Regions from separate parts of the Cohnella herbarum genome, predicted to be linked through region 1. Evidence: riboswitches for the same ligand, from Rfam matches in the RefSeq annotation. Region 1 holds a riboswitch; the other holds the start of a gene.
What was found. Region 1 has a riboswitch for ZMP and ZTP ahead of HH215_RS25170 (bifunctional 5,10-methylenetetrahydrofolate dehydrogenase/5,10-methenyltetrahydrofolate cyclohydrolase). Riboswitches for the same ligand answer to the same signal wherever they lie in the genome.
Positions count from the first base shown of each region.

Region 1 (6,571 bases):
ATGCGCATATTCCGGTTATGATCATGAAGTAAATTCTGATCAAGAAAGCGTCACAAATATAGCGAAACTGCGCACGGAGAAGTTCATCTTCTAACGCTTGCGCTGTTTCGCTTTTTCTTTTTCTTTTTCTTTTGTTGTAGCCAAAAATCCGGTTGTATGGACTTGACTTGTAAATCCGCAAATTCTCGTTTACACTAATACATAGATTTACGATGCATAGATAAACGACAATATGAGATCGAGGGAAAAAGTTATGAAAATCAATAAGGAACTCATGAAGGGCAGTACCGTCATCCTCATCATGACGCTACTCGGGCAAAAAGATATGTACGGGTACGAGATAACCAAAGAAATCGAACGCAAATCGGACGGCGTATTTACGCTAAAAGAAGGAACGCTGTATCCGATCTTGCATACGCTTGAAGTCGAACGGTTCGTGGAGGCGTACTGGAACGAGGAAGGCGGCCGGAAGCGCAAATATTATCGGATTACGGAAGAAGGACGCAAGCAGCTTGGCGAGAAACAACGGGAATGGTCTTTGTTTCGGACGACTGTCGAGCGCGTCATCGGGGAGGGGCACGCATGAGCCACAGCCTAGAACGTCACCCGGAGGTCAACGCCTATCTCCATAAAATATGCGCGCAAGTAAAGGCCAAAGAAGTGCACGAGGAGATTAGACACGAGTTGCTCAGCCATCTGGAGGAACTGACCGCGGAGAGGGTTGCGCAGAGCGGTATGCCGGAAGAAAAGGCGATGATCGAGGCGCTGCGGCACATGGGCGATCCCGAGCAGGTGGGCAAGCAACTACATACCGCGCATAAGCCTAAGCCCGAATGGGGCGTCATCGCTTTGGTTGCCGGAATGTTTCTAATCGGACTCGTATCGATGTTTACGTTGCGCCTTTCCGTAGACGGCATGATCGACCGCAAACTTGTTTACGGCTTCGTAGGTGTCGCGGTTATGATCGGGCTCTATTTTGTCGATTATCGCAAACTGATTCGCTACTCCTGGGTCTTGTACGGAGCGACATTGCTGCTCATGGCGGCGGTTCATTGGCAAAGCGTTCAGGTAAACGGCGTTACTCAGTGGCTTCTCTTAGGTCCGTTCAACTTCAATGTGTATGCGGCTTCGCCTTATTTGCTCCTTATCGCCATTGCCGGCATGCTGCAGAGAAAGAAACCCGCAGCGCAAGGCTTGCGCGAGGAAGCCGTAGAGCTTGGGAAAGACGCCGTCTTATTCATGCTAATTCCCGCGTTATTATACGTACCGGCGCCCGCTTTCGCCTATTTATTAATTTATGGCTTTGGTTTAGCCGTTCTTCTGCTGGTATCCGGGAAAATGAAGCTATTGATTACTGGATTGAGCGCGCTTGTTCTTATGACGGTTCCGGTACTTCTTAACGGGTCGTTCGATTATGAATGGAGCAGATTGAGTGCGTTTTTGAATCCGGATACGCATGCGCAGACAGAAGGCTACTTGGTATTACGCTCCGTGGAAGCTATTCAATCGGGCGGCATGTGGGGGCAAGGCTTCGGCATCGTTAATGATAAGTTGCCCTTAGCGTCGAGCGAACTGTTCTATTCCTACTTGGTTTACAACTTCGGTTGGGTGTTCGGTATTGCCGTCGCCTTGCTTGCGTTCTTGTTCGTCGTAAGGATAGCTCGTATGGGAGCCAAGCTTCAAGACTCTTATGCCAAAAACCTGGTGGTCGGTTTGATAGCGGTACTGGGCATTCAATTGGCATGGAATTTGCTGATGTGCGCGGGATTGCTGCCAATACTCGGGCTGAGGCTGCCGATTATGAATTGGAGCTCCGGCATGGTGATCGAATTGGCGGCAGTCGGTCTTATTCTTAGTGCATATCGACGCAAAGATATGTTCGGAAGCTCTTATCGGCCTCAACCGACCAAGGTCTGATGGAGCTTCTCGCAAAAAGTCCATTATTGAAAATTTTGTATTTCGTTGCTATGATTAAGTCACAAATCAACTATGTGTCACTGGCGGAACATGGGTAACCATGAGGGAGCGCATAGATATCTAGCCGTACGCCTGGGCAGAGGTAAGGGGAGAGTCTTCCCTTGCCTCTTTATGTTTTGATCCGAATAGAGAGGGATGATGAAATGTTGCCGGAAACATTGATTTTGGATGGGAATCGGGTCGCGACAGACATCAAAGAAAGCTTGTCGGGGGCAATCCAGAGTTTAGCGAAAAGAGGAATCGTTCCTTGCCTAGCGACTATTTTAGTCGGTGACGATCCTTCATCGGCTACCTATGTAAGGATGAAGGGAAACGCATGCAAGCGACTCGGTATCCAATCAATTCGATTAGATCTTCCTAAGGATACATCAACGGGTGAATTAATCTTAGCTATTCGTAAACTCAATGCCGACCCCAACGTTCACGGAATATTGTTGCAGCATCCCGTTCCCCATCAAATAGACGAAAGGGCCGCATTTGAAGCTATAAGCATTGAAAAGGACGTAGATGGAGTGACCACTCTGGGATTCGCTCAAAACGCCTTCGGTTTCGCCGACTTCCCTTCCTGCACTCCGGCAGCGATCATTGCGATACTAGACTATTACAATATCTCAATAGAAGGAAAGCATGCTGTCGTGATCGGGAGAAGCCCGATCCTTGGAAAACCCGTATCCATCATGCTCTTAAACCAAAACGCGACCGTGACGACATGCCATTCCAAAACAACGAACTTAGAAGATATTGTCCGTTTAGGCGATATTGTAGTAGCAGCGGTCGGTAAGCCCAGATTTGTTAAAGGCGATTGGATAAAATCGGGAGCAATTGTACTGGATGCCGGTTACAATGAGGGGAACATAGGGGATGTCGACTATGATGGTTGTTTGCTTAAAGCTTCTGCGATTACTCCCGTCCCCGCAGGGGTCGGGCCGGTAACGATAGCCGCATTGCTCAAGCACACCGTTGCAGCCGCTGAAAAATTAGCTAAATAGCAAACATCAACAATAAAAGAGGGTTGGCCATGTCCAACGGAAAGCATGGCCAACCCTAAAACGATAAACTCACTTGCTCATATTGCTGCGATACTCGCTCGGAGTAATGCCCTCTTTCCCCTTGAACGCGCGGATGAACGTATTCCGGTTGTTAAAGCCGACGGCCTCCCAGATGTCGCCGATCTTCCGCTCGGATTGGGCCAGCAGTTCTTTCGCTTTGCGGATTCTAAGATCGAGCAGGTATTCCTGAAAGCCTACCCCGAGCTCTCTCTTAAGCAACCGGGACATATATTGCGCGGAGGTGTTATATTTCTCGGCCAACATCTCAAGATGGATATCCTCGTGATAGTGCTGGCTAATGAACGCTTTGAACGACCCGACGTCGAACTTGTCCTGGCTCTCGCCGCAGACGGTCGCGACATTCTCGAAGTAAGCGAAGATCGATTCCGTAATCTCGTCGACGGAAGGAGACTCGTTGGACAAGATGAAGCCCGTATACGATTTGCCGATTTCTCCGTCCAGCTCCCTGTCCCGCTGCTTCAGAACCTGAAGCCCTATCATGTAGAACCTCATATACAATTCGCGAAGTAACGGGGCGGTGATCCCGGCGGACAAATTGTGGCCGATAATCTGCTTCAACAGACCGTGCAGTTCCTCTTTCTTGCCGGACAGAAGAAGATTGAACAATCGGTTCTCGTCCTCCTTGCTTAACAAGTATCTCGTTACGTCGTGCTCATTGTCCGCTTCGGTGAAAGTATAGACCCGTTTCCCGTCGAACGGCGAGATGCGCCAGAGCGCCTTCATCGCTTCGATGTACGATTGCCGCATGCCCTTATATCCTCTGCGCACGCTTCCGATGCCCGCATGAACCCTCAGGAAGTCCTCGTCCTTGCGGAACAGTTCCACGATATCCTCGCAATACTTTTGATATAACACTTGATCGGCCCCTTCGGGAACGTTCACCAACAAGCAGAACAAATGCGAATCCATCTCCAGCAAGTAACAAGGATAGTCCATCGGCAGCAAGGACGTCAGCAATTTCGTTAGCATTCTCGACGAATCGTTCTGAAACGATTCGTTGAAGGAATCATAGAACGGCTTGCGAAAGTTGAACTGGAACAAGGCGATCATGAAATGATCGTTCTCGAACGAGAAGCTGCCGTTCTTCTGGTAGGCCTCCACGCTGACGTCGTCGTATAGGTAATTGTATTTCAGCATTTTCACCAAAAATTGCTCGTTCGCGAGCGGGAGCGCATAGGAAAGCTGCTGATTCAGCGTTTGCACGTTGTTCATGATTCGTCCGATTTCGTCGTTCAAATATTCGAATTCGTTCATGGAGCGTTTGCCTTTCGTCTGAGGTCCGTTCAGGCGATCGACGAGCGACTTAATCGGCGCGTACAGGTTTTTGCTGAAGGCAACGGACAGAATCAAGCTGAGCAGCAGCGTGAAGATCGCCGAAACCCATCTTAGTTTCTCCATATTGCTCAGACTGCTGCGGATGTCGTTCTCGGGTACCCCGGCAATCATGACGACGTCGTTATAGAAGAAATTCGTATTGAGGGTGACGACCCTCATTTTTTGTTTTTTATAAACCGCTTGCGATTTGGAATCGGGAGCTTCGAGAAGGCTGCCCATGAAAGCCTGCAACTCCGGATTGCGAACGAAATCCGGCTCCGACGAAGCGAGCATGGTCCCGTTCTTGTCGGCGATGAACAACACGCTGCCCGGCGTGAGCTTGTAATCTTGCAGCAGTCGGACGATGTATTGGGCATTCAGATTGATCACGTACAGATTGTTGGACCAGTACTCGGCGATCTTCGATTGAACGATAGGAATAATGACCTTGCCTTCATTACGTTCCGATCCGCTGGTCTGCGATGGAGGCAATATGGAGAACAGCTTGTAACCCGAGCTATGCGTTTTCCAGAATTCGGCCGGGTACTCCTCGAAACGATACACTTTGTCATAGAAGTAGGATGCCGAGTAAGTCCCCTCGTTGCTGATGATCAAATCGTCTTTGCGTTTAAAGATATAGGCGCTGTCGATAGAGGAGTCGATGTATTTAATCCGCGCCAAAGAGCGAACGCTTTGGCTAATATCTGCGTACTTGGCCGTTCCCTCGGCATCCCCTTCCCCGGAGAAAACGCTTAGAACGCTCGGATCGAGCGAAAGCAAAAAGTTGGATTGGTAAATACCCTCGAACAGATGGTTAAGCGAAGCGGCCACGTTGGAAAGCGAACTGTCGTAATTTCTTTCGATTCGGGTTTGAACGTATTGGAGATACACGTTATAGGTCACGAAATTAATGATTTGAATGAGCACGGAAATCGAAACGAACAAAATAATGAAACGGAAGAAAATGCTCCGGAAGCTTACTCTCCACATATTCGCCAACCGCCCCATGCACATTTCCCCCCTTTCAATAAACAGAGCCTAGAAACAAAGGGTATTATGTACGCCGCGCGCCGTCAATAACCTCATCCGCCGCTAATCCAAATAGGTAGAAAAGTGTTACATTGTCCGTTTTTGTGACTTCCGGGAAGTAGAATCGTGTGACATCGGAGCGAGATTGGCCGTAGGAAGCCGCTTTCGGATGTGTTTGGATAAGGGAAGACAAAACCGAAGGAGGTTGGTTATGCGGGTGAGTCCCTACTTCAAACGCTACAATCACTACTATCTCATGCTCGTGCTGCCGATCGCGTATTTCCTTATTTTCAGATACGGACCGATCGTAGGCAACGTGCTCGCCTTTCGTAAATACGTACCCGGCGGCTCGATGTACGGGGAGGAATGGGCCGGGCTTCGATACTTCAAGATGTTCTGGAACGACCCGACCTTCTGGGCGGCTTTCCAGAATTCGATCCTGCTCAGCGTCCTGAATCTGGCCATCACGTTCACGCTTCCTATTCTGTTCGCTCTGCTACTGAACGAAATTCTGAATAAGAAGCTCAAGACGATCATCCAGACGATCTCTTATTTCCCTAACTTCGTCGCGGTCGTCGTCGTCGTGGGAATACTGAAGGAAATTCTCTCGCCGACGAATGGAATCGTGAATTCCTTCCTTGGACAGTTCGGAATCGATCCGATCTTCTTCGTGAACGAACCGGGCTGGTTCCGCGCGATCTACATTTCGTCGGACATTTGGCAGTTCATGGGCTGGAACGCGATCATCTATACCGCGGCGTTAGCATCGGTCGACACCCAACTGTACGAAGCCGCCGAAATGGACGGCGCGGGAAGATGGCGTCAAACGTTCAGCGTGACGATTCCGCAAATTCTGCCGACGATATCCGTCGTGCTCATCATCTCGCTCGGCTCCATGCTTACGCTCGGTTTCGAGAAAGTATTGCTGCTCTATACGCCGAGCAATTCCACGACAAGCGACATTATCGATACTTTCGTCTTCCGGATGGGCTTGCAGAACAACAATTACAGCTATGCGACGGCCGTCGGCTTATTCGGCGGATTGATCGGGCTCATGCTCGTATCGGCGGGCAACTATATCTCTAGAAAAATATCCGGCTTTTCTTTGTACTAATCAAAAAATGAGAGTTCAAAAAGTCAGCTTTTTCAGCACCGAGGCTGGTCGTTCGCCTGACGGAACT
Region 1 covers NZ_CP051680.1:5,898,448-5,905,018, reverse strand. Annotated here, with positions in the region: gene HH215_RS25185 (universal stress protein) at 1-32, shown strand, start outside; gene HH215_RS25180 (PadR family transcriptional regulator) at 254-586, shown strand; gene HH215_RS25175 (FtsW/RodA/SpoVE family cell cycle protein) at 583-1,917, shown strand; ZMP/ZTP riboswitch at 1,984-2,062, shown strand; gene HH215_RS25170 (bifunctional 5,10-methylenetetrahydrofolate dehydrogenase/5,10-methenyltetrahydrofolate cyclohydrolase) at 2,121-2,966, shown strand; gene HH215_RS25165 (helix-turn-helix domain-containing protein) at 3,036-5,369, opposite strand; gene HH215_RS25160 (ABC transporter permease) at 5,602-6,504, shown strand.

Region 2 (6,571 bases), 1.1 Mb from region 1:
GCCAGATGATAAGAGCTTAGCAAACCGCCGATCACGCCGATCATGAATCCGCCGAAGATCGGCTTGGAATCCGGCCATACGGCCCAACCAATGCAGCCAATGGACAAAAAAAAGAAAGTAATGCGCGTAGTACGTCTAAGCAAAGCAGGCAAATCGTCCATCACGGTCTTCTAGCCCCCGTATATTTCCGGATCAGCGCCACGGCCGACCCAATACCGGCTACCAGTCCGACCACCACTCCGGTTAAATACCCATAGCTAGTGCCATTCCGGTCATCGTACACCGTCCCCAGCCACCAGCCGAGTCCGATGCAAACCGCAAGCTCCACACCCAAACCCGTTACAAGGCCGGCGGCCTTCCAAGGATTCTCGTCTTGAGGCAATTCAGGCTTACGTGGAGATTCCGTCATGGATTTGTCGCTCCTTTGACGCTGCATGGGCAGTAAAAAGCAAGTACGTAAGCCCTTTCTTCCCATGTTTCACGATATATTGTATCGTTCGGCGACAGCGTTTGTCAATTGATCGAAAATCAAACTTTATGTGAACATCGCATTTGAAAATCCATATCTATCAAGTGTTCCCGGACTTCCAAACCATACAGTTGCACTGTACGCTGTACGTTTTTTCCCGATTCCCATGGCAAGTATTTCCGACTTGACCTGTAGGACTTCAATCCATTTCCATTACTTGCTTCTCAGATGTCTAGCGTTGGAACGAATCCGGACGCTCCCCGCGACCGAAATGATGGAGAATCGAGGCCACGATTCGTTTCGAAGCTCGTCCGTCCCCATAAGGGTTAGCGGCTTGACTCATCCGGGCGTATAGCTCTCTATCGGTTAATAGAGCGCGCGTACGATCGTAGACGTCTTTCTCTTCCGTTCCGACAAGCTCCAGCGTCCCCGCTTCGATGCCTTCCGGTCGCTCCGTCGTATCCCGCAGAACGAGAACCGGCACTCCGTAAGACGGCGCTTCCTCCTGAAGTCCTCCGGAGTCGGTCAGAATAAGATGGGTATGCGGATAAAAATTATGAAGTTCTACGACGTCAAGCGGTTCGATCAGCTTAATGCGCGGATGATTGCCGAGAATTTCCTGAGCAGGCTCGCGTACGGCCGGGCTTAAATGCACCGGATAGACGATGGCGATATCTTCGAACTCGTCGGCGATCCGCTTCACCGCGCGGAAGATCTGCCGGTGCGGCTCCCCCTGCGATTCTCTGCGATGCGCGGTCATGAGGACGAGTTTCCTTCCGGCCGCCCATTCCAGTACCGGGTGGGCAAAATCCGATTTGACCGTATATTGAAACACGTCGGTCACCGTATTGCCGGTAATGTAGATTTGTTCTTCGCTTTTGTTTTCTTTGCGCAGATTGTCCGCCGACCAATCCGTCGGAGCGAAATGCAAATCCGCAAGCACGCCCGTCAATTGGCGGTTCATCTCTTCCGGGTACGGAGATAACTTATTCCAAGTACGCAAGCCCGCTTCGACGTGCCCCACCTTGATTTGTTGCATGAAGGAAGCATAGCTCGCCAGGAACGTCGTCAACGTATCCCCGTGAACGAGCACCAAATCCGGCTTCGCCTCTCTTAATACCGGTTCGAGCCCTTGAAGGACGCGAATGGAAATATCGTTCAGCGTCTGGCTCGCCTGCATGACGTCAAGATCGTAATCGGGCTTGATGTCGAACACTTCCAACACCTGATCGAGCATCTGCCGATGCTGGGCGGTCACGCACACGAGCGGTTCGATCTGATCCGGATATTTCTGCAATTCCAGAATTAACGGGGCCATCTTGATCGCTTCTGGACGAACTCCGAATATCGTCATTACTTTGATTTTGCTCACGTCGGTTTCCCCCCTTATTTCGTTCCGTATAGACGGTCTCCGGCGTCACCGAGACCCGGGACGATATAACCGTGATCGTTTAACTTCTCATCTAGCGCCGCTAGATAAATATCGATATCGGGATGCCGCTCTTGTACCGCTTTGACGCCTTCCGGAGCCGCGATTAGGCACATCAGCTTCGTCGGTCTGCACCCTTTGTTCTTCAGCATGTCGAGCGCCGCATTCGCCGAACCTCCGGTCGCGAGCATCGGATCGATGACGATCAATTCCCGCTCGGCAACGTCCGAAGGCAAGCTGCAATAATATTCGACCGGCTGCAGCGTTTCGTGGTCGCGGTACAAGCCGATATGTCCGACCTTAGCCGAAGGAATGATTTTCAACACGCCGTCCACCATGCCGAGTCCCGCGCGAAGAATCGGAATTAGTCCCATCATTCTCCCCGCGATGACTTTCCCCTCGGCGCTTTGAACGGGCGTCTCTACGCGAACGGTGGATAGCGGAACATCCCTCGTTATTTCATATGCCATAAGCATGGCCACTTCGTCGACCAGCTCACGGAATTGCTTTGTATTTGTCAGTTTGTCACGGATAAAAGTGACTTTGTGTTGGATCAACGGATGATCGCAAATGACGAGACGTCCCATAATGTTCTACCCTTTCTTATACGAACCGACTGCGTCGAAATCCGTTCGCCGGCCGTTCTCCTATGTATGTTGCCCGTACATTATATCATTGTCTCCGAATAGGTGCATAACATCCGTAAGAACTCGCTCGAAATTCGTCGAAGCGTCCCGATCGGCCGCTTCGTTTCAGTAACCTTATGATAGGCGCATGCATAGCTTGAATTAGATATCCCTAGGAGGAATGCCAATGCAGGCCCGCGCGACCGACAATCCCGCGCAAGTGTACAAAGCGGATAACCAATGGTCCGAGCAAGTGCGCCAAACCCGGAAGAAGCTCGCCGGCATATGCGGACAATGCATGAACCGCAACGTGCGCGTGCAAACGATAGACGGCCATACGTATGAGGGGGTCGTAGTCGGATCCGATCAATCCTATCTGCATATTATGACGAGCGACGTACGGTTTTTCGGCCCCTACGCTTCCAATGCCATCCTTACCCTGGTTTTGTACGAGTTGCTTGTTATTACTTTGCTCATCTAATAACAAGCGGTCAGCTCGACATGCAAAAAAACCGGAAACCCAGCATCGGGTTTCCGGTTTTGAATTATCCTTATCTTAATAGCCTAGCGTCGGGTACAAAGGATACTTCGCCGTAAGATCGGCTACGATGCCGCGAGCTTTCTCGAGCGTCGCTTCGTCTTTCGTGTTCTTGAGCGTCAACGCGATGACTTGAGCGATGGTCTTCATCGCGTCCGGCCCCATGCCGCGGGTCGTGATCGCCGGCGTTCCGATGCGGATACCGCTCGTGATGAACGGGCTGGTCGGATCGAACGGAATCGCGTTCTTGTTCACCGTGATCGCTACGGAATCGAGCACGTGCTCGGCTTCTTTGCCCGTAATGTTCAGGTTGCGCGTGTCGATCAGCATTAGGTGATTGTCCGTACCGCCGGATACGATGTTCAAGCCTTCGGAGACAAGCGCCTCGGCCAGAGCTTTCGCGTTTACGACCACGTTACGCGCGTACTCCTTGAACGAAGGCTGGAGAGCTTCGCCGAGGGCTACCGCTTTAGCGGCGATGATATGCATAAGCGGACCGCCTTGCGTGCCCGGGAATACGGCTTTATCGATCGCCGCCGCCCACGGTTGACGGCAAAGGATCATACCGCCGCGAGGACCGCGAAGGGTTTTGTGCGTTGTCGTCGTGACGAAATGCGCGTGCGGTACCGGGCTCGGATGTTCTCCGCCGGCAACGAGACCCGCGATATGGGCCATGTCTACCATGAACAGCGCGCCCACGTCGTTGGCGATTTGTCCCATTTTCTCGAAATCGATCGTGCGCGGATACGCGGACGCGCCCGCAACGATCAAGCGAGGACGGTGTTTGAACGCGGCTTTGCGAACTTCATCGTAATCGATCGTGAACGTTTGATCGTTCACTCCGTAGGCTACGAAGTTGTAAAGCAAACCGGAGGCGTTCGCGGGGTTACCGTGCGTTAAGTGGCCGCCGTGCGCAAGGTTCATGCCGAGCACGGTATCGCCCGGCTTCAGAACGGCAAGATAAACGGCAAGGTTCGCTTGCGCGCCGGAGTGCGGCTGCACGTTGGCATGCTCGGCGCCGAACAATTCCTTGGCGCGGTCGCGGGCGATTTGCTCGGGAATATCCACGTATTCGCATCCGCCGTAATAGCGTTTGCCCGGATAACCTTCCGCGTATTTGTTCGTCAGCACGGTGCCCATTGTTTCCAGTACCGCTTCGCTTACGATATTCTCGGATGCGATCAGTTCGATGTTATCTTGCTGGCGTTTCAATTCCAAATTAAGGGCTTTGACGATCTCAGGGTCTTGTTTGCGCAAATTTTCCAACATAGTCGTAAATCCTCCCAAGGTTTTATAATAAATTTCTGATTACTCGCACGTTGTCGTTGAAGAATCGTTCGGCGAAGCGTTCGCTTGATCCTCGCGCACCGTTGAATAGACGGCGCGCGCTCCGCCGATTAATCTCGGACGAGTCGTCGCCATATTGACTCTCGCTTGCCCGATCGAACGGATCGCCGGCCTTAAAGGTATCGCGACCGGTCGAAGATGCATCCCGATCAGCGTTTCGCCGATGTCGATGCCGGCATGGACCTGTACGGCTTCGACAAGGCAAGGCTCGTCGAGCTGACGATAGGCATGTGCGGCCATCGAGCCCCCGGCTTTCGGAACGGGAATCGCCGATACCTCGACCCAGCCTTGCGCTTCCGCAATGCCGCGTTCGGTTACTAGCGCCCGATTCAGATGCTCGCAGCATTGCCAGACGACGTGGAACCCGAAGCGATTCCGGACCCGCTGTACGCCATCATAGATTTGCTCGGCCACGCTCTCGGCGCCGGAGGAACCGATTCGATGGCCTTGGACTTCGCTCGTGCTCGCTCCCACCACAATGACGTGACCGGGACGCACTCCGCCCGTCTGTACCAATTCGACCAGCAGTTGCTCGACTTGATCGGTGATGGACCGAGAATCCTGTGCCATGGCATGACCTCCCAACATCTCGAAGTACCTCTGAAGACATTATAGGTATTATACCTGAATTGAAGATACTCAAACAGGTCGGCCTATCTGCCGCGAGAGAGATTTCGTCGAATGATCGCCTCCGCTCCTAGTATATTACGAGCGATTAAAGACAAAAAAGAGCAGACGTGCTCTCGCACGTTGCTCTTTGCCCAGGCGACCGGCCGTCATTCCGATGCTCCACCGTGGTATGCTCCACTTGTCGTCGCCAGTTACATCGGAACCTTGAAGTTGTAGTTTTATTTTACACGAACCTCGTACCAAAAATCAATCATCGACTTTAAATAGAGGGCCCAATGATCTCCCTGCTCGATCGGCGATTAAGGCTCCCTGTCCCATTTATCGACCAACGTCATCAGTACGTCTTCGATCTCGTCGGCGCACTGCTCGTATAACGACAAAGGCCCGCCGAACGGATCCGCGATATCGAATCCCGGAATACGGCGTTGCAGTTCGAACAATCTCTCTCGCTCCTCGGGCGTCAAATTCTGACCCAACGCTTGTCTTACTTGCCATTCCGAATACAATCTCTCGGCTTCAGCTACATCGTCCATGATGGGATCTCCGCGCAGTGCATATTCCTTCAACGTGTAAGTTTTGGATAACGCTTCGGGAAACCGTTCCAGAATCGCCCTTTTATGCCCGGCCGTCATCGTTAAGATGAGATTCGCCCATAACACCTCGTTCGCGGTTAACACGGTAGACGATCCCGGCAACGCCAAGTTTCTTTTCCTCAAAGTTGCGGCCGCGTGAGCGGAAATCGGCAATCCTTCGGCCGTGGCAACGCCCGCCGAACGGATTTCGAGAGGTTTCCCGCTGCGGGCGGCTAAATCCCTGAGCATCGCTTCGGCCATCGGGCTTCGGCAAGTATTACCCGTACATACGATCAAAACGCGGTTCATTTGCTTTCCCCCCGTATTTCTGGATAGATTCTATCTCGCTTATATTAGAAATAATAGCCCAAAAGCGAATAAAATGACACCGCCAAGCGCTTCTCCATATCCTCCCAAGGCACGGCTTGCGCGTCTCCCCAACATTAAACCCGATACGCTCATAAGTCCTCCGAAAAATCCGAACATCAGAACGGTGAGCAGAACGTGCGTGGAAAACATCCCAAGCGATATTCCGACGGAGAAGGAGTCGATGCTAACGCTAAAAGAAAATACGAGCATCCCCCATATGGTGCGATGATCGATCGAATCCACGGCCTCCCCGCGAAGAGAGCTATATACCATATGCCCTCCAAGCAGCAAAAGCAGCGCCCCTGCCACGGAAGTCGCGATTCCGCCGAGCAAGCCGCTCACGTATTGTCCCGTTATCATCCCGCCGAGAGGCATCAGCACATGAAAGATGGCGATAATCGTGCTTAGTTTCAAAATATCGTAAAGCCGTACGCCTTTCAAGCCGATCCCGACTCCCAGAGAAAATGCATCCATGCCCAGGGCGACCGCCATGACGAGAATGGTTAGCAATTGCCCGGCTGACGCGGACGCGTCGAACATAGGTTGTCCCTCCCCCGCGCAACCTCATTCGTTATGCTAGCTTAACGATGG
Region 2 covers NZ_CP051680.1:4,784,156-4,790,726, forward strand. Annotated here, with positions in the region: gene HH215_RS20445 (ATP synthase subunit I) at 1-161, opposite strand, end outside; gene HH215_RS20450 (AtpZ/AtpI family protein) at 161-409, opposite strand; gene wecB (non-hydrolyzing UDP-N-acetylglucosamine 2-epimerase) at 702-1,841, opposite strand; gene upp (uracil phosphoribosyltransferase) at 1,856-2,485, opposite strand; gene HH215_RS20465 (LSm family protein) at 2,712-3,005, shown strand; gene glyA (serine hydroxymethyltransferase) at 3,081-4,328, opposite strand; gene HH215_RS20475 (TIGR01440 family protein) at 4,371-4,979, opposite strand; ZMP/ZTP riboswitch at 5,162-5,244, opposite strand; gene HH215_RS20480 (low molecular weight protein arginine phosphatase) at 5,339-5,920, opposite strand; gene HH215_RS20485 (manganese efflux pump MntP) at 5,960-6,520, opposite strand.
Region 2: it holds a riboswitch for ZMP and ZTP, as region 1 does, so the genes downstream of both, HH215_RS20475 (TIGR01440 family protein) here and HH215_RS25170 (bifunctional 5,10-methylenetetrahydrofolate dehydrogenase/5,10-methenyltetrahydrofolate cyclohydrolase) in region 1, are expected to answer to the same signal.